Regions from separate parts of the Enterobacter sp. H2G27 genome, predicted to be linked through region 2. Evidence: predicted binding sites of a transcription regulator. Region 2 holds the regulator's gene; each other region holds the start of a gene.
The links. Region 2 encodes PurR, which represses purine synthesis genes. Its sites were predicted from a motif close to CANGCAAACGTTTGCNTG; they were not measured.
Positions count from the first base shown of each region.

Region 1 (7,829 bases), 1.2 Mb from region 2:
CGGATGAAAAACCAGAAGGTTCTGAAGATGGGGAGAATGCCCGGCAGCCGAACGGCACCGGGCATTTTTACTTACTTGCTAATCTGCGCGTGCATTTCCTGCACTGAAATCACCTTCTCGGTGGCATCCGCGTTCAGCGCCATAGCCGTTGCGAAACCGCCGTTCAGGGTGGTGTCGTAGTGCACCTTGTACTGCAGCGCGCTGCGGCGAATCAGCTTGGAGTCTTCAATCGCCTGGCGGCCTGCGGTAGTGTTGATGATGTAGGTGTATTCGCCATTCTTGATACGGTCCTGAATGTGCGGGCGACCTTCATGCACCTTGTTCACCAGACGCGGATTGATGCCGGCTTCACCCAGCACAATCGCCGTACCGTGGGTTGCGTCCAGCTCGAAGCCCTGTTTCAGCAGCTTGGCGGCCAGGTCAACCACGCGCTCTTTGTCGCCTTCGCGAACGGAGAGCAGCGCACGGCCTGATTTTCTCATGGTAGAGCTACTGCCCAGCTGCGCCTTCGCGAACGCTTCGGCAAAGGTGCGGCCCACGCCCATCACTTCACCGGTAGAGCGCATTTCTGGCCCTAACAGCGGGTCAACGCCCGGGAATTTGTTGAACGGCAGCACCACTTCTTTCACCGAGTAGTACGGTGGAATGATCTCTTTGGTCACACCCTGCTGCGCCAGCGTCTGGCCCGCCATCACGCGCGCCGCCACTTTCGCCAGCGGTACGCCGGTGGCTTTGGAGACGAACGGTACGGTACGTGCCGCACGCGGGTTGACTTCAATCAGGTAGACTTCGTTGTCTTTCACCGCGAACTGGACGTTCATCAGGCCGCGAACCTGCAGCTCGAAGGCCAGCTTCTGCACCTGCTGGCGCATCACGTCCTGAATCTCCTGGCTCAGGGTGTACGCTGGCAGAGAACAGGCGGAGTCGCCGGAGTGCACGCCTGCCTGCTCGATATGCTCCATGATGCCGCCAATCAGCACCATTTCGCCATCGCAGATGGCGTCAACGTCTACTTCCACCGCGTCGTCGAGGAAGCGGTCAAGCAGCACTGGCGCATCGTTGGAAACGCTCACTGCGGTCTGGAAGTAGCGACGCAGGTCGGCTTCGTCATAAACGATTTCCATCGCGCGGCCGCCCAGCACGTAGGAAGGACGCACCACCAGCGGGTAGCCAATCTCTTTCGCCTTCTCAACGGCCTGTTCGATAGCGGTCACGGTGGCGTTCGCCGGCTGTTTCAGCTTCAGACGGTCAACCGCCTGCTGGAAACGCTCGCGGTCTTCCGCACGGTCAATCGCATCCGGGCTGGTACCGATAACCGGTACGCCTGCCGCTTCCAGCGCGCGCGCCAGCTTCAGCGGGGTCTGGCCACCGTACTGCACGATAACGCCTTTTGGCTTCTCGATGCGCACGATTTCCAGCACGTCTTCCAGGGTAACCGGCTCGAAGTAGAGGCGGTCAGAGGTGTCGTAGTCGGTAGAAACCGTTTCAGGGTTACAGTTGACCATGATGGTCTCGTAACCGTCTTCGCGCAGCGCCAGCGAGGCGTGTACGCAGCAGTAGTCGAACTCGATGCCCTGGCCGATACGGTTTGGACCGCCGCCCAGCACCATAATCTTGTCGCGGTCGACTGACGGGTTCGCTTCGCACTCGTCTTCATAGGTGGAGTACATGTACGCGGTGTCGGTCGAGAATTCAGCCGCACAGGTGTCCACGCGCTTGTAGACCGGGTGCAGGTTGTACTGGTCGCGCAGCTTGCGGATTTCTGCTTCACGCACGCCCGCCAGCTTAGCCAGACGCGCGTCTGCGAAGCCTTTACGCTTCAGCACGCGCAGGAAGTCAGCGTCCAGGCCGGTGATGCCCAGCTCGGCAACCTGTTCTTCCAGACGGACCAGCTCTTCAATCTGCACCAGGAACCAGCGGTCGATGTTGGTCAGGTTGAACACGCCGTCCACGGACAGGCCCGCACGGAAGGCATCGGCGATGTACCAGATACGCTCTGCGCCCGCGTCTTTCAGCTCGCGGCGGATTTTAGTCAGCGCTTCCGGGTCGTCCAGGCTCACTTTCGGGTCAAAGCCGGTCGCGCCCACTTCCAGGCCGCGCAGCGCTTTTTGCAGGGATTCCTGCTGGGTGCGGCCAATCGCCATCACTTCACCGACAGATTTCATCTGGGTGGTCAGACGGTCGTTCGCGCCCGCGAATTTCTCGAAGTTGAAGCGAGGAATTTTGGTCACAACGTAGTCGATGGACGGCTCGAAGGACGCAGGCGTGCGGCCACCGGTGATGTCGTTCATCAGCTCGTCGAGGGTGTAACCCACCGCCAGCTTCGCCGCCACTTTCGCAATCGGGAAGCCGGTCGCTTTAGAGGCCAGCGCGGAGGAACGGGACACGCGCGGGTTCATTTCGATAACAATCAGGCGGCCTGTTTTCGGGTTAACCGAGAATTGCACGTTAGAACCGCCGGTTTCCACGCCGATTTCACGCAGTACCGCCATCGAGGCGTTACGCATGATTTGATACTCTTTGTCGGTCAGGGTCTGGGCTGGCGCAACGGTGATGGAGTCACCGGTGTGGATACCCATCGCATCGAAGTTTTCGATGGAGCAGACGATGATACAGTTGTCGTTTTTATCACGCACCACTTCCATCTCGTACTCTTTCCAGCCAATCAGCGACTCGTCAATCAGCAGCTCTTTGGTTGGGGAGAGATCCAGACCGCGCTCACAAATCTCTTCGAACTCTTCACGGTTGTAGGCGATACCGCCGCCGGTGCCGCCCATGGTGAACGATGGACGGATGATGCACGGATAACCCACTTCAGCGGCAACGGCCAGCGCTTCTTCCATATTGTGTGCGATACCGGAGCGCGCGGTGTCGAGGCCGATTTTCTTCATTGCCACGTCGAAGCGGCGACGGTCTTCTGCTTTATCAATGGCGTCGGCGGTCGCACCGATCATGGTCACGCCGAACTCTTCCAGCACGCCCTGACGCTCCAGCTCCAGCGCACAGTTCAGCGCCGTCTGGCCGCCCATGGTTGGCAGCACCGCGTCCGGACGCTCTTTCTCGATGATTTTACGCACCACTTCCCAGTGAATCGGCTCGATGTAGGTTGCATCTGCCATTTCGGGGTCGGTCATGATGGTTGCCGGGTTGGAGTTCACCAGGATAACGCGGTAACCCTCTTCGCGCAGGGCTTTACACGCCTGCGCGCCGGAGTAGTCGAATTCGCAGGCCTGGCCGATCACGATCGGGCCAGCGCCAAGGATCAGGATGCTTTTTATGTCTGTACGTTTTGGCATTGTCTTCTCGGCTCCTGATTATTTAGCTGTCTTACGGTATTGCTCGATAAGTTCGATGAAGTGATCGAACAGCGGCGCGGCGTCGTGTGGCCCCGGGCTGGCTTCAGGGTGGCCCTGGAAGCTGAATGCTGGCTTATCGGTACGGTGGATACCCTGCAGGGTGCCATCGAACAGCGACTTATGGGTCACGCGCAGGTTAGCCGGCATTAAGGCTTCATCGACGGCAAAGCCGTGGTTCTGCGCGGTGATCATCACCGTGTTGTTATCGATGTCTTTCACCGGGTGGTTACCACCGTGGTGGCCGAACTTCATCTTAACGGTGTTCGCACCGCTAGCCAGCGCCAGCAGCTGATGGCCGAGGCAGATGCCGAATACCGGGATGTCGGTTTCCAGGAAGGACTTGATGGCGGCGATGGCGTAATCACACGGCGCCGGGTCGCCAGGACCGTTGGACAGGAAAATACCGTCCGGATTCATCTTCAGCACGTCTTCGGCAGACGTTTGTGCCGGAACCACCGTCAGGCGGCAGCCGCGGTCAACCAGCATGCGCAGGATGTTGCGCTTGGCGCCGAAATCGTAGGCCACCACGTGGAACGGCAGCTCGCTCTCTTTTTTCGCTTCCGGCAGGTCGCCTTCCAGCGTCCAGCTACCCTGAGTCCAGCTGTAGGCTTCAGCAGTAGTCACTTCTTTCGCCAGGTCCATGCCGTTCAGGCCAGGGAAGGCTTTCGCTTTTTCCAGCGCCAGCGTCGCATCGAGGTTATCACCCGCGATGATGCAGCCGTTCTGTGCACCCTTCTCGCGCAGCAAACGCGTTAGCTTACGAGTATCGATATCGGCAATCGCCACGATGTTATGGCGCTTCAGGTAAGAAGAAAGATCTTCGGTATTGCGGAAGTTGCTGGCTATCAGCGGCAGGTCGCGGATGACCAGGCCTTGCGCATGTACCTGAGAGGATTCTTCGTCAGCCGCATTGGTGCCGACATTGCCGATATGAGGATAAGTAAGAGTAACGATTTGGCGAGAATAGGAAGGATCAGTGAGGATTTCTTGATAACCGGTCATTGAAGTATTGAAAACGACTTCCCCAACCGCCGAACCTGTTGCCCCTATGGCCCGACCGATAAACTGGGTTCCGTCTTCCAGAACCAATAGCGCTGACTTAATCAAAACACCCTCCAGAGAATATTCACTCACTTTATTTGCATATTAATTCATAACCGTATCATGAATCAATGCAAATGTGTTGCCAGCGGATTTTTGGCAAACGGCGGCATTCTGGAGATTTGGTGGGTAAAAGTCAACTTAAAACGGATATTTTGTTTAGTGTTTTGCAGCCCTGGTGAGAGTAATGCGGCTTAAGTGACAAAAAGATCAGGTAAATCACCGCGGAAAACGCTTGCGCGCCTGGTTTAATAAAAAATGTCGTGTTGGAGCATGAAAAAGTGGACCGGATGGTCAAAATTTACATTTCAGTAACGTTAAAACGCTACAAGATATATAAATTTAGAGGCTTAATTAAAAATAACACATGAAACAGATAAAATAAAAGGGCAATAAAATATTGCCCTATGCAATCAAACAATTACGACTGCAATAACCACATCACGATGGGTAATAATACTTACAAATTGTTGAGATCGAGCACATCTCGCATATCAAAAAGACCGCTTTTCTTACTTTTAAGCCACAAAGCGGAACGTACGGCGCCGTTGGCGAACGTCATTCGGCTTGAGGCTTTATGCGTAATTTCGACACGTTCGCCAATATCGGCGAACATCGCCGTGTGTTCGCCGACGATGTCACCCGCTCGCACGGTTGCGAAACCGATGGTGCCAGGTACGCGTTCGCCGGTGTAGCCTTCGCGGGTATAGACCGCGCAGTCTTTTAAATCTTTATCAAGTGCATGAGCAATCGCTTCGCCCATCGCCAGCGCCGTGCCAGATGGCGCATCAACCTTGTAACGGTGGTGAGCTTCTACAATCTCGATATCGGTATAATTGCCCATCACCTTCGCGGCCTTCTCCAGCAGCTTCAGCATGACGTTAACGCCCACGCTGAAGTTTGCCGCGAAGACAATCGCAATCTCTTTTGATGCATCCTGGATAGCCTGCTTGCCCGCATCGTCAAAACCGGTGGTGCCGATCACCATCCCCTTGCCGTGTTGACGACAAAACGCCAGATGCGTAAGCGTCCCTTCCGGGCGGGTAAAATCGATGAATACATCGAAGTCCTCTTTTACCGCTTCCAGACTGCTTTGCACGGTAACGCCCGTGTGGCCAGCGCCCGCCAGCTCACCGGCATCGGTCCCCAGAAGCGAAGAACCTTCACGCTCCAGTGCCGCGCCAAGCGCTACGCCATCCATCTGAAGTGCCGCCTGAATAAGCTGACGGCCCATACGTCCACCCGCGCCCGCAATGGCGACACGGATCTGTGCATCATGCATAGTTATTCTCTTACGTTAAAATGATGTAAACCGTTTTCAGATTAACCAGCCTTGAGAAGCACTGCCAACTGAAAACACCGATAATTAGAATTTAACGTGAAACCGACTTAAATATCAGTAAAAGACATGATTTTGTCGTCACGATAAAGTAACGGGTAAAAAAAAGGCCAGCACAGGAGGTGCTGGCCTTTCATCAGAAAAAGGACTATTCAACTTCGCGGGCGTCGATGCGCAGTTCTTTCGGGACTTCGAAAACGATGTTCTCTTCACGTCCTTCCAGCGGCACCGCTTCGCCGCCGCCCAGCTCCTGCAGACGGGAAATGACGTTCTGAACCAGAATATCTGGCGCAGACGCCCCTGCCGTCACGCCGACACAGGCCGCGTCTTTAACCCACGCTTCCTGAATGTCCGACGCGTCATCAATCAGGAAAGCCATTTTCCCCATGCGCTGCGCCAGTTCGGCCAGACGGTTGGAGTTAGATGAGTTTTTGGAGCCGACCACGAGCACCACATCCGCCTTTTCAGCCAGCGCGCGCACCGCTTCCTGACGGTTAGTGGTTGCGTAGCAGATATCATCCTTACGCGGGCCGACGATTTTCGGGAAGCGCTGACGCAGGGCGTCAATCACGTCTGAGGTATCGTCTACGGAGAGCGTCGTCTGGGTCATAAACGACAGACGCGCTTCGTTTTTCACGTTCAGCGTAAGGACATCTTCAGGCGACTCAACCAGATACATCCCCCCTTCCGGGTTGCTGTACTGGCCCATGGTGCCTTCGACTTCCGGATGACCGGCATGGCCAATCAAAATCGACTCTTCACCACGACGGCTGGCGCGCGCCACTTCCATATGCACTTTTGTCACCAGCGGACAGGTAGCATCGAATACGGTCAGATCGCGGCTTTTTGCTTCGTTACGGACCGCCTGCGAGACACCGTGCGCGGAGAAGATCAGGATCGCACCGTCCGGTACTTCGCTGATCTGCTCAATAAAGATTGCGCCGCGCTCGCGCAGGCTATCGACAACATAGCGGTTATGCACCACTTCGTGACGCACATAAATCGGCGCGCCGTAAATCTCCAGCGCGTTTTCAACAATGCTGATAGCGCGGTCTACACCGGCGCAGAAGCCGCGCGGGTTAGCCAACAGGATCTGCATTTCAGGCCTCCAGTGCAGGATCGATTTCCAGCACTTCAACATCAAAATGAACGGTACGCCCGGCAAGCGGATGGTTGAAGTCAACGGTAATAGAGTCACCGTTGATTTCGCGGATCACGCCAGGCATTTCGCTGCCGTCCATAGCGGTAAAGAGCATAATCGCGCCGATTTCCGGTTCACCTGCATCCATAAACTCGCGGCGCGAGAAATACTGGATCAGGTCCGGACTCGGCACGCCAAACGCGGCATCCGGCTCCAGCGAAAAGGCCTTTTTCTCACCCTCTTTCAGACCGAGAAGCTGCTGCTCAAGACCTTCAGACAGGGAGGTATCACCAAGACGAAACAGGGCCGGTTTGCCGTTGTTGCGGGTGGATTCGGCCGTAGAGCCGTCATCCAGCTTCAGCGTGAAGTGAACGAGAACCGCGCTGTTGCTCTGTACGGATTTAGACATGCAAATTGCTCGCTTGTTTTGCCCGGTGGCATTACACCACCGGGCGAGTGTGTTACGCCTGCTCTTTCGCAGCCGGTTTAGGCAAGAAGCCTTCCAGCACGATTAACGCCGCACCGATACAAATTGCCGTATCGGCCAGGTTAAAGGTCGCGAAATGCCAGTCGCCGACGTAGAAGTCAATCATATCGACCACAAAGCCGTGCCACAGGCGGTCAAACAGGTTGCCCAGCGCGCCGCCAATGATCAGCGCGTAGGCGATGTTATTCAGCTTTTGCGTGGCCTTCGAGCGGTACATCAGCACCGCCAGGATCACGCAGATACCGAGAGCGATACCTGCAAAGAACCAGCGCTGCCAGCCACCGCTGTCGGCAAGGAAACTAAAGGCTGCGCCGTAGTTACGCGCGTAGTGCAGGTTAAGCGACGGGAACAGCGGGACCGTCTCGCCCAGAGCAAAATTCTGGAGGATCAGGAATTTGCTGCCCA
Region 1 is NZ_JBSVSI010000001.1:453,011-460,839, reverse strand. Features, by position in the region: gene carB (carbamoyl-phosphate synthase large subunit) at 72-3,296, opposite strand; gene carA (glutamine-hydrolyzing carbamoyl-phosphate synthase small subunit) at 3,315-4,463, opposite strand; gene dapB (4-hydroxy-tetrahydrodipicolinate reductase) at 4,918-5,739, opposite strand; gene ispH (4-hydroxy-3-methylbut-2-enyl diphosphate reductase) at 5,945-6,895, opposite strand; gene fkpB (FKBP-type peptidyl-prolyl cis-trans isomerase) at 6,897-7,346, opposite strand; gene lspA (signal peptidase II) at 7,399-7,829, opposite strand, start outside.
Region 1: the regulator PurR is predicted to act here: its motif matches at 4,682-4,699, upstream of carA (glutamine-hydrolyzing carbamoyl-phosphate synthase small subunit).

Region 2 (7,829 bases):
TTGTTGTCTGTGTGGTTATTGGCAACGCAAAATACAATAAGGAGAGAAGCAATGTCGTTCGAATTACCTGCACTACCGTATGCAAAAGACGCCCTGGCACCGCACATTTCTGCGGAAACCCTGGAATATCACTACGGCAAACATCACCAGACTTACGTCACCAACCTGAACAACCTGATCAAGGGCACCGATTTTGAAGGCAAAACGCTGGAAGAGATCGTCCGCAGCTCAGAAGGTGGCGTATTCAACAACGCCGCTCAGGTGTGGAACCATACCTTCTACTGGCACTGCCTGGCGCCGAATGCCGGCGGTGAACCTGCCGGTGAACTGGCTACCGCCATCAACGCCGCCTTTGGCAGCTTCGCGGACTTCAAGGCGAAATTCACCGATGCCGCCATCAAGAACTTCGGTTCAGGCTGGACGTGGCTGGTTAAAGAGGCGGATGGCAAACTGGCTATCGTATCCACCTCTAACGCGGGCACCCCGCTGACCACCAGCGCGAAGCCGCTGATGACCGTGGACGTATGGGAACACGCTTACTACATCGATTACCGTAACGCGCGCCCGAACTACCTGGAACACTTCTGGGCACTGGTTAACTGGGACTTTGTGGCGAAGAACTTCGCCGCGTAAAAGACACGCAGAAGGGTTCGCCCTTCTGCGTTTTTGGTTTATTCCGCAGCGCAGGCTGCTTCTGGCTGTTTACGACCCGACATCATCACCAACAGCAGGCCGAGCGCGGCAATGATTGCCCCCATCACCGGCACAAAGCTGTATCCCAGACCACCTGAAATAACGGCCCCACCGGCCGCCGCACCGAGCGCATTGCCCAGGTTAAAGGCACCGATATTGACCGAGGATGAGAGGCCCGGCGCTTCATGCGCAACACGCATCACGCGCATCTGCAGCGGTGGCACCACGGCGAACGTTGCTGCACCCCAGACGACCATCGCCATCGCGGCGCCAAACTCGTTACGCGCCAGCCACGGAATGGCGATCATGATGACAATCAGCAGGGTTAAGAAGCCCTTCAGCGTCCCGCTCACGGAACGGTCGGCAAATTTCCCGCCGAGATAGTTACCAATCGAGAAGCCCACGCCAATCAGCACCAGCATCGCGGTCACAAAGAGAGGCGTTGCGTGGGTGATATCGTGCAGTACCGGTGAAATATAGGTATAGAGGGTAAACATCGCCCCTGCCCCGAGAACGGTGGTAAGCAGTGCGGAAAGCACCTGCGGGCGCACCAGCACCGACAGCTCCTTACGCACTTCCGGACGTTCTCCGGCGCTGCCTTTCGGCAGGGAGAAGAACAATGCCACCATCGCGACCACGCCCAGCCCGGCCGTCGCCAGGAAAGACATACGCCAGCCGATCGCTTCTCCCAGCCAGGTTGCAGCAGGAACACCGCCGATGTTAGCGATGGTCAGACCCATAAACATGGTGGCCACGGCGCTCGCCTGCTTGTGTTTTGGCACCACGCTGGCAGCAACGACCGATCCCAGCCCAAAGAACGCGCCGTGGTTAAGGCTGGTCAGAATACGCGACAGCATCAGCGTGGTGTAGTCCGGCGAAATGGCCGATAGCACGTTGCCGAGGGTGAAAATCGCCATCAGGAAAATCAGCGCATTGCGGCGCGCGCGGTGCGAAAGGAGAAGCGTCATCAGCGGCGCCCCCACCATCACGCCGATAGCGTAGGCGCTGATCAACATGCCTGCCGCGGGGATCGAGACGTCCACGCCGCGGGCGATGACGGGCAGTAACCCCATCGGGGAGAATTCAGTGGTGCCAATCCCAAAAGCGCCAATCGCCAGGGCCAGCAGGGGAAAATTGATTTTCATGCGTCAACTCCGGATGCCGTGTCACGTGGTGACACAGAACAAAGAAGCGGAAAGCATGACATCAATCACAAAAAATGAGAAGTTAACAAAATGGCAAAAGATTTTTGCCAGAGAAGTAACAATCCGGGGAGTCGGGAGGGAGAAGGCTCTCCCTCCGCGTAAATCAGTGCAGCGCAGCCGTCAGACCGGCCACAACAATCAGAGCCAGCACAACAACGGTGGTGAACAGCGAAAACTTAAGATCGGAACTCATCAATTTTTCTCCTTTTAATCCCCACACGAAAAGTGAGCTTGCTCATTTTTGCACAGATTACGTCAAAAATCTTCCTGGATTTATACTGATAACCACTTTACCTCTTCCCCTTTTCATCAAGATAGGACAAAATTCCACGCTAAATTTATTAGCGTACCGGCCATTGACCCCCTCCTGACGTCCCGTGTCGTTTTCCCGGCGTGCCGCAATTCAACATTGCGAGATAAGGGTGAGAGAAGGCAAACGTTTACCTTCAAGTTTTTCAGGAGCTTAGGATATGGTCTGGAGTGACATTTAATGGCAACAATTAAAGACGTAGCAAAACGCGCAAACGTTTCCACCACAACCGTATCACATGTAATTAACAAAACCCGCTTTGTGGCGGAAGAGACGCGCAACGCCGTCTGGGCAGCGATCAAAGAGCTGCACTATTCGCCAAGTGCGGTTGCGCGTAGCCTCAAGGTTAATCACACCAAATCCATTGGATTGCTGGCAACCAGCAGTGAAGCGGCCTATTTTGCCGAGATCATTGAAGCGGTCGAAAAGAACTGCTTCCAGAAAGGCTATACCCTGATTCTGGGCAACGCGTGGAACAGCATTGAAAAACAGCGTGCCTACCTGTCGATGATGGCGCAAAAGCGCGTTGATGGCCTGCTGGTAATGTGCTCCGAGTATCCGGAGTCAGTGCTGTCGATGCTGGAAGAGTATCGCCATATTCCGATGGTGGTGATGGACTGGGGCGAAGCGCGCGCAGACTTCACCGATTCCGTTATCGATAACGCTTTTGAAGGCGGCTATATGGCCGGTCGTTATTTGATCGAACGCGGTCACCGCGAGATTGGCGTGATCCCGGGTCCGCTGGAGCGCAACACCGGGGCGGGCCGTCTTGCCGGTTTTATGAAAGCGATGGAAGAAGCGCTGATCAACGTGCCGGAAAACTGGATCGTGCAGGGCGACTTTGAGCCGGAATCAGGCTACCGCGCGATGCAGCAGATCGTTTCCCAGCCGCACCGTCCGACCGCCGTTTTCTGCGGGGGTGACATCATGGCCATGGGCGCGCTCTGCGCCGCCGATGAGCTGGGTCTGCGCGTACCGCAGGATATTTCCGTGATCGGGTATGACAACGTGCGTAACGCGCGCTTCTTCACCCCAGCGCTGACCACCATTCACCAGCCGAAAGATTCGCTGGGCGAAACGGCCTTCAATATGCTGCTCGACAGGATCGTCAACAAGCGCGAAGAGTCGCAGTCCATTGAAGTTCACCCGCGCCTGATTGAACGCCGTTCCGTTGCGGACGGTCCGTTCCGCGACTACCGTCGTTAATCCCTTTACGGGGCCAGCTACGCTGGCTCCCGTAACCATTCCCGGTTCAGCGTTTCGCTGTCCCCCAGATAATCCAGCAGCCAGGCCATGGCGGGCGAGACATCATTTTGTTGCCAGGTCAGGCAGCAGGCCGCGTCCGGGAACGGATTTTCCAGCGTCAGTTCAACCCATTCGCCGGTATCGATGCGCGGACGCGCAAAATGAACGGGCACCATCGCGACGCACAGTCCGGCACTGAGGCACGTCGCCGACGATTCCCAGTCCGGAGCCACCACCCGCCGCTGGTTGTCCAGAAGCCAGGTGATACGCTTGGGCAATGAACGGGACGTATCCTCCAGCACCAGCGAGGGCCAGTTGCGCAGCGTATCGTCGCTAAGCGGCCCGTCCATCGCTGCCAGAGGATGATCGCTGGCCACCACGCATTTCCAGCTCAGCATCCCCATGTCGCGAAAGGCGTAACGTCCCCCGACCGGGATCGCCTGCGTCGCGCCAATCGCCATCTCCGCCCTGCCGTCCGCCAGCGCATCCCACACCCCGTTGAACACCTCCTGCGAGACCCGCAGCTCAACGTCAGAGAAATGACGATAGAAATCGACAATCATCTGTCGGGTGCGTTCCGGCTTCACGATGTTATCCACCGCGATGGAAAGATGTCCCCGCCAGCCGTTGGCGATCTGCTGGCACTGTTCGCGGGTGATCTGCATTTTTTTGATAACAGAACGCCCTTCCTTCAAAAACCACGCCCCGGCGGGCGTCAATTCCACGTCACGATGCCGCCGCTCAAACAGCGGAACCGCCAGCCACTCCTCCAGTTGACGCACCGTGTAGCTGATGGCCGAAGGGACGCGGTGCAGCTCCTGCGCCGCACCGCTGAAGCTGCCGTTACGCGCGACAGCATCGACCACTTCAAGAGAATAATCTGACCACATTTTCTGCCTGCAAAAAATTTGAATGCACCCGCCAAATATTAGCGTTTCACAAGCGGCTTTGCACTCCCTACACTCAGCGCCAATGTATACCTGCCTCCTCAGGAGAATAAAATAATGCAACCCAGGAACGGTTTTTTAGTCTGGCTCGGCGGCTTAAGCGTGCTGGGCTTTTTGGCCACCGATATGTACCTGCCGGCTTTTGCCGCGATGCAGGAAGATTTGCAAACCCCCGCTGCCGCCATCAGTGCCAGCCTGAGTTTGTTCCTCGCCGGTTTTGCTTTTGCACAGCTGCTCTGGGGACCGCTCTCGGATCGCTTTGGTCGTAAACCGGTACTGCTGCTGGGTCTGGCCATTTTTGCCGTGGGCTGCCTGGGGATGTTATGGGTACGCGACGCCACCTGGCTGCTGGTGCTGCGCTTCGTTCAGGCCGTGGGCGTCTGTGCCGCGGCCGTGACCTGGCAGGCGCTGGTGACCGACTACTACCCGGCTAACCGCACAAACCGTATTTTCGCCACCATTATGCCGCTGGTGGGCCTCTCCCCTGCCCTGGCTCCGCTGCTGGGCAGCTGGATCCTCGCGCACTTTGACTGGCAGGCCATTTTTGCCACGCTGTTTGCCATCACGCTGGTGCTGATGCTGCCGGCGTTTGCCCTCAAGCCTGCGCATAAAAAAGAGGCGCATGCCGACGCGAAGCCGATTACCTTCACCTCACTGTTGAGCGCCAAAGCGTATCGCGGGAATGTCCTGATCTATGCCGCCTGCTCGGCAAGCTTCTTCGCATGGCTCACCGGCTCGCCGTTCATTCTGCACGATATGGGCTACAGCCCGGCAGCCATCGGCCTGAGCTATGTTCCGCAGACAATCGCGTTCCTTGTGGGCGGGTACGGCTGTCGCGCGGCGCTGCAAAAATGGGAAGGCCAGCAGATGCTGCCGTGGCTGCTGGTGCTGTATGCGCTGAGCGTCATCGGGACCTGGGCCGTTGGCTTTATTCCGGGTGCCGGTCTGGCCGAAATTTTGATCCCGTTCTGCGTGATGGCCATTGCGAACGGGGCGATTTACCCTATCGTTGTGGCGCAGGCGCTGCGTCCATTCCCGCAGGCAACAGGCCGCGCCGCCGCGCTGCAGAACACCCTGCAGCTGGGTTTGTGCTTCCTGGCAAGCCTGGTGGTCTCGGCGCTGATTGCTACGCCGCTTTTGACCACCACCAGCGTGATGCTGTTCACCGTAGCGCTGGCGGTATTGGGCTATCGCATGCAGGCCTCCGCGCAGCGTGAGCAGGATAACGGTGCTCAGGTGGAAACCTCGCATGCCTGATTGCGCCAGAAATCATGTTATATTTCAGTGATTAGGTTGCTAACAATTTTCTATTGAATCACCAAATTTTGAAGCCTATACTAAATTTGGTTCGATTAAATACGATAAATATTAAGTGTTAACGGGAGCCGGAGTGCTCCCGTTTTACCATGGAAGGCATTTCGGCAAGGGTTATCTCCCTTCCTCTGTTCTACGTCGGATACTAGCCTCGCGGTATTTACCGTGAGATTTCTCACAAACCAAAAAAAGCGTCTACGCTGTTTTAAGGTTCTGATCACAGTAGGGTGATGGAGAAGCTATGAGTTCATCGTGTATAGAAGAAGTCAGCGTTCCGGACGATAACTGGTCCCGGATCGTCAGTGAACTGTTAGGTCGAGCAGGCATCACTATCAATGGATCATCGCCATCCGATCCTCAGGTTAAACATCCCGACTTTTTTAAACGCGTGTTGCGGGAAGGGTCGTTAGGCCTGGGAGAAAGCTACATGGACGGCTGGTGGGAGTGTGAACGTCTGGATACCTTTTTCGCCAGCGTGTTGCGTGCCGGTCTTGAAAATCAACTCCCTCGCAACCTGAAAGACACCCTGCGCGTCGCCTCTGCCCGACTTTTCAATCTCCAGAGTAAAAAACGCGCGTGGATCGTTGGCAAAGAACATTACGATCTTGGCAACGATTTGTTCAGCCGTATGCTGGACCCTTTCATGCAATACTCCTGCGCCTACTGGAAAGAGGCCTCGACGCTTGAAGAGGCTCAGCAGGCCAAGCTGCGTCTGATCAGTGAAAAACTGCAGCTACAGCCCGGCATGCGCGTGCTGGATATCGGTTGCGGCTGGGGCGGGCTGGCGTATTTTATGGCGAAGCACTATGGCGTCAGCGTGGTCGGCGTGACGATCTCAGCGGAACAGCAAAAAATGGCGCGAGAGCGCTGCCAGGGTCTCGATGTGGATATCCGGCTGCAGGACTACCGCGACCTGAACGAGCAGTTCGACCGGATCGTTTCCGTCGGCATGTTCGAGCACGTGGGGCCAAAAAACTACGATACCTACTTTGAGGTGGTGGATCGTAATCTGAAACCGGACGGGCTCTTCCTGCTGCACACCATCGGCTCTAAGCGGACCGACAACAACGTTGACCCGTGGATCAACAAATACATCTTTCCGAATGGCTGTTTACCGTCCGTTCGCCAGATTGCCAACGCCAGTGAACCCCATTTCGTGATGGAAGACTGGCATAACTTTGGCGCGGACTACGACACCACCTTAATGGCATGGCATGAACGTTTCCAGAAAGCCTGGCCAGAGATTGCGGACAACTATTCTGAACGATTCAAACGAATGTTTAGCTATTATCTGAATGCCTGCGCGGGGGCGTTTCGCGCACGGGATATTCAGCTCTGGCAGGTGGTATTCAGCCGTGGGATAGAACACGGACTGCGTGTCGCACGCTAAAAAAATAACCCCGGATATCCGGGGTTATTTTTTTATTCCTCTTCGGCGGTCTTTATTATTGCGGCTTCTTTTGCTGCCAGCACGCGCTCAACCGTATCCACCACAGCCTGGGTCTGAGGATCGATTTCGATATTCACGCGATGCCCCAGTTTTTTCGCGCCCAGCGTGGTGCGCTGCAGCGTTTCAGGAATTAAATGCACGCAAAAACGCGTTGGCGTCACTTCCCCTACCGTCAGGCTAATCCCGTCAATGCCAATAAATCCTTTATAGAGGATGTATTTCATTAATGACGGGTCCTGCATTTTAAACCAGATTTGACGGTTATTTTCCGAGGTCACGATTTTCGCCACTTCGGCGGTGGTCATGATGTGCCCCGACATAAGATGACCGCCAATCTCATCGCTGAACTTCGCCGCGCGCTCAACGTTGATGGTATCGCCTACCACCAGCTCGCCCAGGTTAGTGATGCGCAGCGTCTCTTTCATTAAATCAAAGCTAATCTGGTTGCCGTTAATTTCGGTAACGGTCAGGCAGCAGCCGTTATGGGCAATCGACGCGCCGGTTTCAATGCCCTCGAGCATATATTCCGGCAGCTCAACAACATGAGTACGGAAATTAGGTTTTTCATCAATGGACACCACTTTGGCAGTGCCCTGCACAATACCAGTAAACATGCTTACAACTCCTGTTTTTTCCGAACGGTGATGACACCGTTTAATCCCTCC
Region 2 is NZ_JBSVSI010000001.1:1,629,687-1,637,515, reverse strand. Features, by position in the region: gene sodB (superoxide dismutase [Fe]) at 52-633, shown strand; gene ACW9E7_RS07780 (MFS transporter) at 672-1,838, opposite strand; gene cydH (cytochrome bd-I oxidase subunit CydH) at 2,002-2,091, opposite strand; gene purR (HTH-type transcriptional repressor PurR) at 2,389-3,414, shown strand; gene punR (DNA-binding transcriptional activator PunR) at 3,432-4,343, opposite strand; gene punC (purine nucleoside transporter PunC) at 4,458-5,657, shown strand; gene cfa (cyclopropane fatty acyl phospholipid synthase) at 5,956-7,104, shown strand; gene ACW9E7_RS07750 (riboflavin synthase subunit alpha) at 7,137-7,778, opposite strand.

Region 3 (7,829 bases), 1.4 Mb from region 2:
CCACGCACTCGATATTATCGATGCAGACCAGCGAGAGATGTTCCATTCCCTCCAGCACCTCAGGCACGAACCACGTACGTTTATCCAGCGGCACGTAGCCTACTGCATCACCGCGCGCTGAAAGCTCCGCGCAGGCGGCATGCAGCAGATGGCTGCGCCCCGCGCCTTCGCGTGACCAGATATAGATGTATCCGCTGTGATCCTGGCGCAGCACGTTTTGCAGTGCAGCCAGTAAAGAGGGGTTATCACCCGGCCAGAAACTCGCGAAAGTTTCGTCGTCAGGGAGATAAAGTGGCAGAGAGAGCTGTGCCGGTCCGTTCAGAAATACCTCAACCAGAGATCCTACGTAAAATCGGAAAGGAGTTTAACACGGAACCTGCAAGGAGAGAACCGGGCGATCCCTCGCCCGACTTTTCGATCAATGTGACGCTTTTTCGCTTTCGTCAGCGTCCAGTACCACCTCTTCAGGGCGGATCACCGAGATCAGCTTGAAGATCAGGCTCAGGCCAACGCCGACGATGGTCGCCAGCGCCATGCCCTTCAGCTCGGCCGCACCGATGTGCACCTTCGCGCCGCTCACGCCGATAATCAGGATTACTGAGGTCAGGATCAGGTTCTGCGCCTTGCTGTAATCCACTTTGGATTCAATCAGCACGCGAATACCGGATGCCCCAATTACCCCGTACAGCAGCAGAGACACGCCGCCCATCACCGGCACCGGGATAATCTGAATCGCTGCCGCCAGCTTGCCGACGCAGGAGAGCAGAATGGCGATGATCGCCGCGCCGCCGATAACCCAGGTACTGTAGACACGGGTAATCGCCATCACGCCGATGTTCTCACCGTAGGTGGTGTTTGGCGTGGAGCCAAAGAAACCGGAGATGATGGTGGAGAAACCGTTCGCAAACATGGAACGGTGTAGACCCGGGTCACGGATTAAATCGCGCTTAACGATGTTCGCCGTCACCACCAGGTGGCCGACGTGCTCCGCAATCACCACCAGCGCCGCAGGCAGAATGGTGAAAATCGCAAACCATTCGAAGCGAGGGGTGTAGAAGGTTGGCAGCGCGAACCAGTGCGCCTCGGCAATCGGAGTGGTGTCCACCACGCCCATCGCGAAGGAGAGCGCGTAGCCCGCCAGCACGCCGATCAGGATCGGGATGATCGCCATAAAGCCGCGGAACAGGACGGAGCCAAACACCGTTACGCCCAGCGTAACCAGCGAGATGATAATGGTTTTGGAATCCGGTGACTGGCCGTCAGCAGGCAGCAGACCGGCCATATTCGCCGCCACACCCGCCAGTTCAAGACCGATGACCGCAACGATGGCGCCCATCGCCGCAGGCGGGAACATGACGTCCAGCCAGCCGGTACCGGCTTTCTTCACAATGAAGGACACTACGCAGAACAGGACGCCACACATGATAAAGCCGCCCAGCGCGACTTCATAACCCAGCGGCAGCAGCAGCAAAACCGGCGAGATAAACGCGAAGCTCGACCCGAGATACGCCGGGATTTTGCCTTTACAGATAAAGAGGTACAACAACGTACCGATGCCGTTGAACAACAGCACGGTTGCCGGGTTAATGTGGAACAGGATTGGCACCAGCACGGTTGCGCCAAACATGGCGAACAGGTGCTGCAAACTAAGCGGGATAGTCTGTAAAAGCGGCGGTCTTTCACTCACCCCGATAGCACGGCGCGTCATAGTGTTTTCCTCTGAGTAGTATTGTTGTTGGTGTTTTATTCAAAAAAAAGCCGACTATCAAAGTCGGCTTATTTATCGTTATTCGATTATTTCGTACCAAAGATCTTATCGCCGGCATCGCCGAGCCCCGGAATGATGTATCCGTGCTCGTTCAGGCCCTGGTCGATAGAGGCGGTATACAGCTCAACGTCCGGGTGCGCTTTTTCCAGCGCCGCGATCCCTTCCGGTGCCGCAACCAGCACCAGCACCTTAATGCTGCTACAGCCCGCGTTTTTCAGCAGGTCGATGGTGGCGATCATCGAACCACCGGTCGCCAGCATCGGATCAACCACCAGCGCCATACGCTCGTCGATGTTAGAGACCAGCTTCTGGAAGTAAGGAACCGGCTCAAGGGTTTCTTCGTTACGGTAGATACCCACCACGCTGATACGCGCGCTTGGCACGTGCTCCAGCACGCCTTCCATCATGCCGAGACCGGCACGCAGAATTGGCACCACGGTAATTTTCTTACCTTTGATCTGCTCAACCTGCACCGGGCCGTTCCAGCCTTCGATGGTGACTTTTTCCGTTTCCAGATCGGAGGTCGCTTCGTATGTCAGCAGGCTGCCGACTTCAGATGCCAGTTCGCGAAAACGCTTCGTGCTGATGTCATGCTCACGCATCAGGCCCAACTTGTGTTTAACGAGTGGGTGTTTCACTTCCACAATCTTCATTCTCTTTCTCCTCTGAGGCGGCGTCCGCAAAAAAATCGCGGGATTATACCGCTTTTTTCGGATTAGGCCATACCCATCTTGCTTGACGTATATCAAGCAAAGTGATTTAGAGACAAAAAAAACCGGAGGCGAGACTCCGGCTTGGGTGCGGGTTCTGCCCGGTGGCGCTGCGCTTACGCGGACCTACGTGTAGTGTAGGTCGGGTAAGCGTTAGCGCCACCCGGCAATTACAGGCTATCGCCGTTGCTCGCAATTACCTGCTTATACCAGTCGAACGATTTCTTCTTGCTGCGGTTCAGCGTGCCGTTGCCTTCATTGTCTTTGTCGACAAAGATAAAGCCGTAGCGTTTTTTCATTTCGCCCGTACCGGCAGAAACGAGGTCGATACAGCCCCACGGGGTGTAACCCATCAGATCCACGCCATCTTCCTCCACCGCTTTTTTCATCTCGCGGATGTGGGCGGACAGGTAGTCAATGCGGTACTGGTCGTTCACCGTGCCGTCGCTCTCCTGCACGTCGATCGCGCCAAAGCCGTTTTCAACGATAAACAGCGGCAGCTGATAGTGATCCCAGAACCAGTTGAGGGAGTAGCGCAGCCCCACCGGGTCAATCTGCCAGCCCCAGTCCGATTTCTGCACGTACGGGTTAGTGACCAGGCTCTTGCTCTCGTCGTAATCCAGCTGCGGGTTATCCGCCGTCGCCTTGGTGGCGAAGGACATATAGTAGCTGAAGCCGATGTAATCGACGCAGCCCTGCTTCAGCGCGGCTTTATCTTCTTCGGTAATATCCAGCGTGAAGCCGCGACGCGCAAAGTAGTTGAGCAGATGCTGCGGGTACCTGCCGCGCACGTGCACGTCGGTGAACCAGTAGCGGCGGTGCATGGCATTCATCGCCATCATCATATCGTCCGGCGCGCAGGTGAGCGGGTAGATAGGACACATGGCAATCATGCAGCCAATCTGCAGCGACGGGTTAATCTCGCGCCCCGCCTTCACCGCCAGGGCGCTGGCCACCAGCTCATAGTGCGCCGCCTGGAACATCACCGGCTCACGGTCTTCACCCGGCGCGTACTTCAGCCCGGAGTTAGTGAACGGCGCAAAATCTTCGTGGAAGTTGGCCTGGTTGTTGATCTCGTTGAAGGTCATCCAGTACTTCACTTTATGCTGATAGCGCTGGAATACCACTTTTGCAAAACGAACGAAGAAGTCGATCAGCTTACGGTTGCGCCAGCCGCCGTATTCCGTGACCAGATGGAAAGGCATCTCGAAGTGAGACAGGGTGATAACCGGTTCGATGCCGTACTTCAGGCATTCGTCGAACAGGTTGTCATAGAATTTCAGGCCAGCCTCGTTAGGCTCAAGCTCGTCGCCTTTCGGGAAGATCCGCGTCCAGGCAATAGAGGTGCGGAAGCATTTGAACCCCATCTCAGCAAAGAGTTTGATGTCTTCTTTATAGCGGTGGTAGAAATCAATGGCTTCATGGTTAGGGTAATTTTTCCCTTCCAGCACGCCGTTGGTGATTTCACGCGGCACGCCGTGCGCGCCCGCGGTCATGACGTCGGCCACGCTCACGCCTTTTCCGCCCTCTTTCCAGCCGCCTTCCAGCTGATGCGCCGCAACGGCCCCACCCCACAGAAAATCTGCTTTAAATCCTGACATTCGCTTTCCCTCATTCTGCGTTATTATCTGCAAAAACAATTACAGAAACCGGTTTCAGTTCGATGATGTGCAAAGGGAATAACCGTTGCAAGCAGTTCTCAGAAACCGGTTTCATTTTCGTGAACAGAGTCAAGTTTGGCTGCATTCACGGGGTGCACAGAAAAAAAGATCTCCACGTCCAGAATAGGCTCGCAAACGTTTGCCTGGACTGTTAGAATTGCGCCGATTTTTCTTACTAGCTATGCAATCGCGTGGGGATTTAAGCCGTGACCAACAAAACTTCTCTCAGCTACAAAGATGCCGGTGTTGATATTGACGCAGGTAATGCGCTGGTTGACCGAATCAAAGGTGTGGTGAAAAAAACCCGCCGCCCGGAAGTGATGGGTGGTCTGGGTGGATTCGGCGCACTGTGCGCGCTGCCGCAAAAATATCGTGAACCTGTTCTGGTCTCGGGTACTGACGGTGTAGGCACCAAGCTGCGCCTGGCGATGGATTTAAAACGTCACGACACGATCGGTATCGATCTGGTCGCGATGTGCGTGAATGACCTGGTGGTTCAGGGCGCAGAGCCGCTGTTCTTCCTCGATTACTACGCGACTGGCAAACTGGACGTGGATACCGCGGCAAGCGTGATCAACGGTATCGCCGAAGGCTGTCTGCAGTCTGGCTGCGCGCTGGTCGGTGGCGAAACCGCAGAAATGCCGGGCATGTATCACGGCGAAGATTATGACGTCGCGGGCTTCTGCGTCGGCGTAGTAGAAAAATCAGAAATTATCGACGGCAGCAAAGTGGCCGATGGCGATGTGCTGATCGCGCTGGCCTCCAGCGGCCCGCACTCTAACGGCTACTCCCTGGTGCGTAAAATCCTCGAAGTGAGCGGCTGTGATCCGCTGACCACCGAGCTTGACGGTAAACCACTGGCTGACCATCTGCTTGCGCCAACACGTATCTACGTGAAGAACGTGCTCGAGCTTATCGAGAACGTCGACGTTCACGCCATTGCCCACCTGACCGGCGGCGGCTTCTGGGAAAATATTCCGCGCGTTCTGCCGGACAACACCCAGGCGGTGATCGACGAATCCTCATGGCAGTGGCCAGCCGTGTTTAACTGGCTGCAGACCGCGGGCAACGTGAGCTCTCACGAAATGTACCGCACCTTTAACTGCGGCGTGGGCATGGTTATCGCCCTGCCAGCGAGCGAAGCGGATAAAGCAGTGAAGCTGCTGACGGAGAAAGGTGAAAACGCGTGGAAAATCGGTACGATTAAAGCCTCCGATTCCGAACAGCGTGTGGTCATTGAATGAAAAACATCGTGGTGCTCATTTCCGGCAACGGAAGCAATTTGCAGGCCATCATAGACGCCTGCAAGCAGAAGAAAATCAACGGCACCATTCGGGCAGTATTCAGCAACAAGGCCGACGCGTTCGGCCTTGAGCGCGCGCGGGAAGCCAACATTCCCGCGCACGCGCTGGAAGCCAGCCAGTTCGCCGGACGTGAAGCCTTTGACCGCGAGCTGGTGCATGAGATTGATGCCTACGCGCCGGACGTAGTCGTGCTGGCAGGCTATATGCGTATTCTGAGCCCGGCCTTCGTCGAACACTTCGCCGGACGTCTGCTGAATATCCACCCTTCTCTTCTGCCGAAATATCCCGGCCTGCATACCCATCGTCAGGTTCTGGAAAATGGCGATGAGGAGCACGGCACCTCCGTGCATTTCGTTACCGACGAGCTGGACGGCGGTCCGGTTATCCTGCAGGCGAAAGTCCCGGTCTTTGACGGCGATAGCGAAGAAGACGTGACCGAACGCGTGCAGACCCAGGAACACGCCATTTACCCGCTGGTGGTAAGCTGGTTTGTCGACGGACGTCTCGAGATGCGCGACGGCGCTGCCTGGCTGGACGGCGTTAAGTTACCTCTGCAAGGTCATGCGGCGGAAGAGTAGTTTATTATGTCGGGTGGCGCTTCTGCGCTTACCCGACCTGCCTGATGCATTACCCGAATATCCCCTCCCCAACCCTTTAAATTCCCCAACAAAAAAAATAACTGTCATACTTTTCTGGCACTGTTGGACATATCGTGGAAATGCTCGCCATAATAAGGACGAGACGGATTTACCACGTCCTGTGATTGAACTGGAGTGTGAGCTGTAATGGGTCAGGAAAAGTTATATATCGAGAAAGAGCTAAGCTGGTTAGCATTCAACGAACGTGTACTCCAGGAAGCGGCAGACAAAAGTAACCCGCTGATCGAGCGCATGCGTTTTTTGGGTATTTATTCGAACAACCTGGATGAGTTCTACAAGGTTCGCTTTGCCGAGCTGAAAAGACGCATCATCATCAGCGAAGAACAGGGCTTAAACTCGCACTCGCGGCATCTGCTGGGCAAAATCCAGTCCCGCGTGCTGAAAGCCGATCAGGAATTTGACGGCCTGTATAACGAACTGCTGCTGGAGATGGCGCGCAATCAAATCTTCCTGATTAACGAACGCCAGCTTTCCGTTAACCAACAAAACTGGCTGCGCCACTACTTCAAACACTATCTGCGCCAGCACATTACCCCGATTCTGATCAACCGCGAAACCGATCTGGTGCAGTTTTTGAAAGATGACTACACCTACCTTGCGGTGGAAATTATTCGCGGTGAATCTATCCGTTACGCGCTGCTGGAGATCCCATCCGACAAGGTGCCGCGCTTTGTGAACCTGCCGCCGGAAACCCCGCGCAGACGCAAACCAATGATCCTGCTGGATAACATCCTGCGCTACTGTCTGGACGACATCTTCAAAGGCTTCTTCGATTACGATGCGTTAAACGCCTACTCGATGAAAATGACTCGTGACGCCGAATATGACCTGGTGCACGAGATGGAAGCCAGCCTGATGGAGCTGATGTCATCCAGCCTGAAACAGCGCCTGACGGCTGAACCGGTGCGCTTCGTCTATCAGCGCGATATGCCGGACGCCATGGTGGAGATGCTGCGTGAGAAACTGACCATTTCGCGCTATGACTCCATCGTTCCGGGTGGTCGTTACCACAACTTTAAAGATTTTATTGGCTTCCCGAACGTCGGCAAAGCCAACCTGGTGAACAAGCCGCTGCCGCGCCTGCGCCATCTCTGGTTCGATAAATTCCGCAACGGATTCGACGCCATCCGCGAACGCGATGTCCTGCTCTACTATCCGTACCACACCTTCGAGCACGTGCTGGAACTGCTGCGTCAGGCCTCGTTCGACCCGAGCGTGCTGGCGATCAAAATCAACATCTACCGCGTGGCAAAAGATTCCCGCATCATCGATGCGATGATCCACGCGGCGCACAACGCCAAAAAAGTCACCGTGGTGGTTGAGCTGCAGGCGCGCTTCGACGAAGAGGCGAACATTCACTGGGCGCGTCGTCTGACGGAAGCCGGTGTGCACGTCATTTTCTCCGCGCCAGGGCTGAAAATTCACGCCAAGCTGTTCCTCATCTCTCGTAAAGAGGGCGATGAGGTGGTGCGTTATGCCCACATCGGTACCGGGAACTTTAACGAGAAAACCGCGCGAATTTATACCGACTACTCGCTCTTAACTGCCGATGCCCGCATCACTAATGAAGTGCGCCGGGTCTTTAACTTTATCGAAAACCCGTACCGTCCGGTGAGCTTCGACTATCTGCTGGTCTCGCCGCAGAACTCGCGCCGTCTGCTGTACGATATGATCGATAAAGAGATCGCCAATGCCCAGAAAGGGCTGTCGTCCGGCATCACGCTGAA
Region 3 is NZ_JBSVSI010000001.1:3,053,445-3,061,273, forward strand. Features, by position in the region: gene ACW9E7_RS14400 (DnaA inactivator Hda) at 1-322, opposite strand, end outside; gene uraA (uracil permease) at 419-1,708, opposite strand; gene upp (uracil phosphoribosyltransferase) at 1,795-2,421, opposite strand; gene ACW9E7_RS14415 (6-phospho-beta-glucosidase) at 2,649-4,079, opposite strand; gene purM (phosphoribosylformylglycinamidine cyclo-ligase) at 4,346-5,383, shown strand; gene purN (phosphoribosylglycinamide formyltransferase) at 5,380-6,021, shown strand; gene ppk1 (polyphosphate kinase 1) at 6,229-7,829, shown strand, end outside.
Region 3: the regulator PurR is predicted to act here: its motif matches at 4,268-4,285, upstream of purM (phosphoribosylformylglycinamidine cyclo-ligase).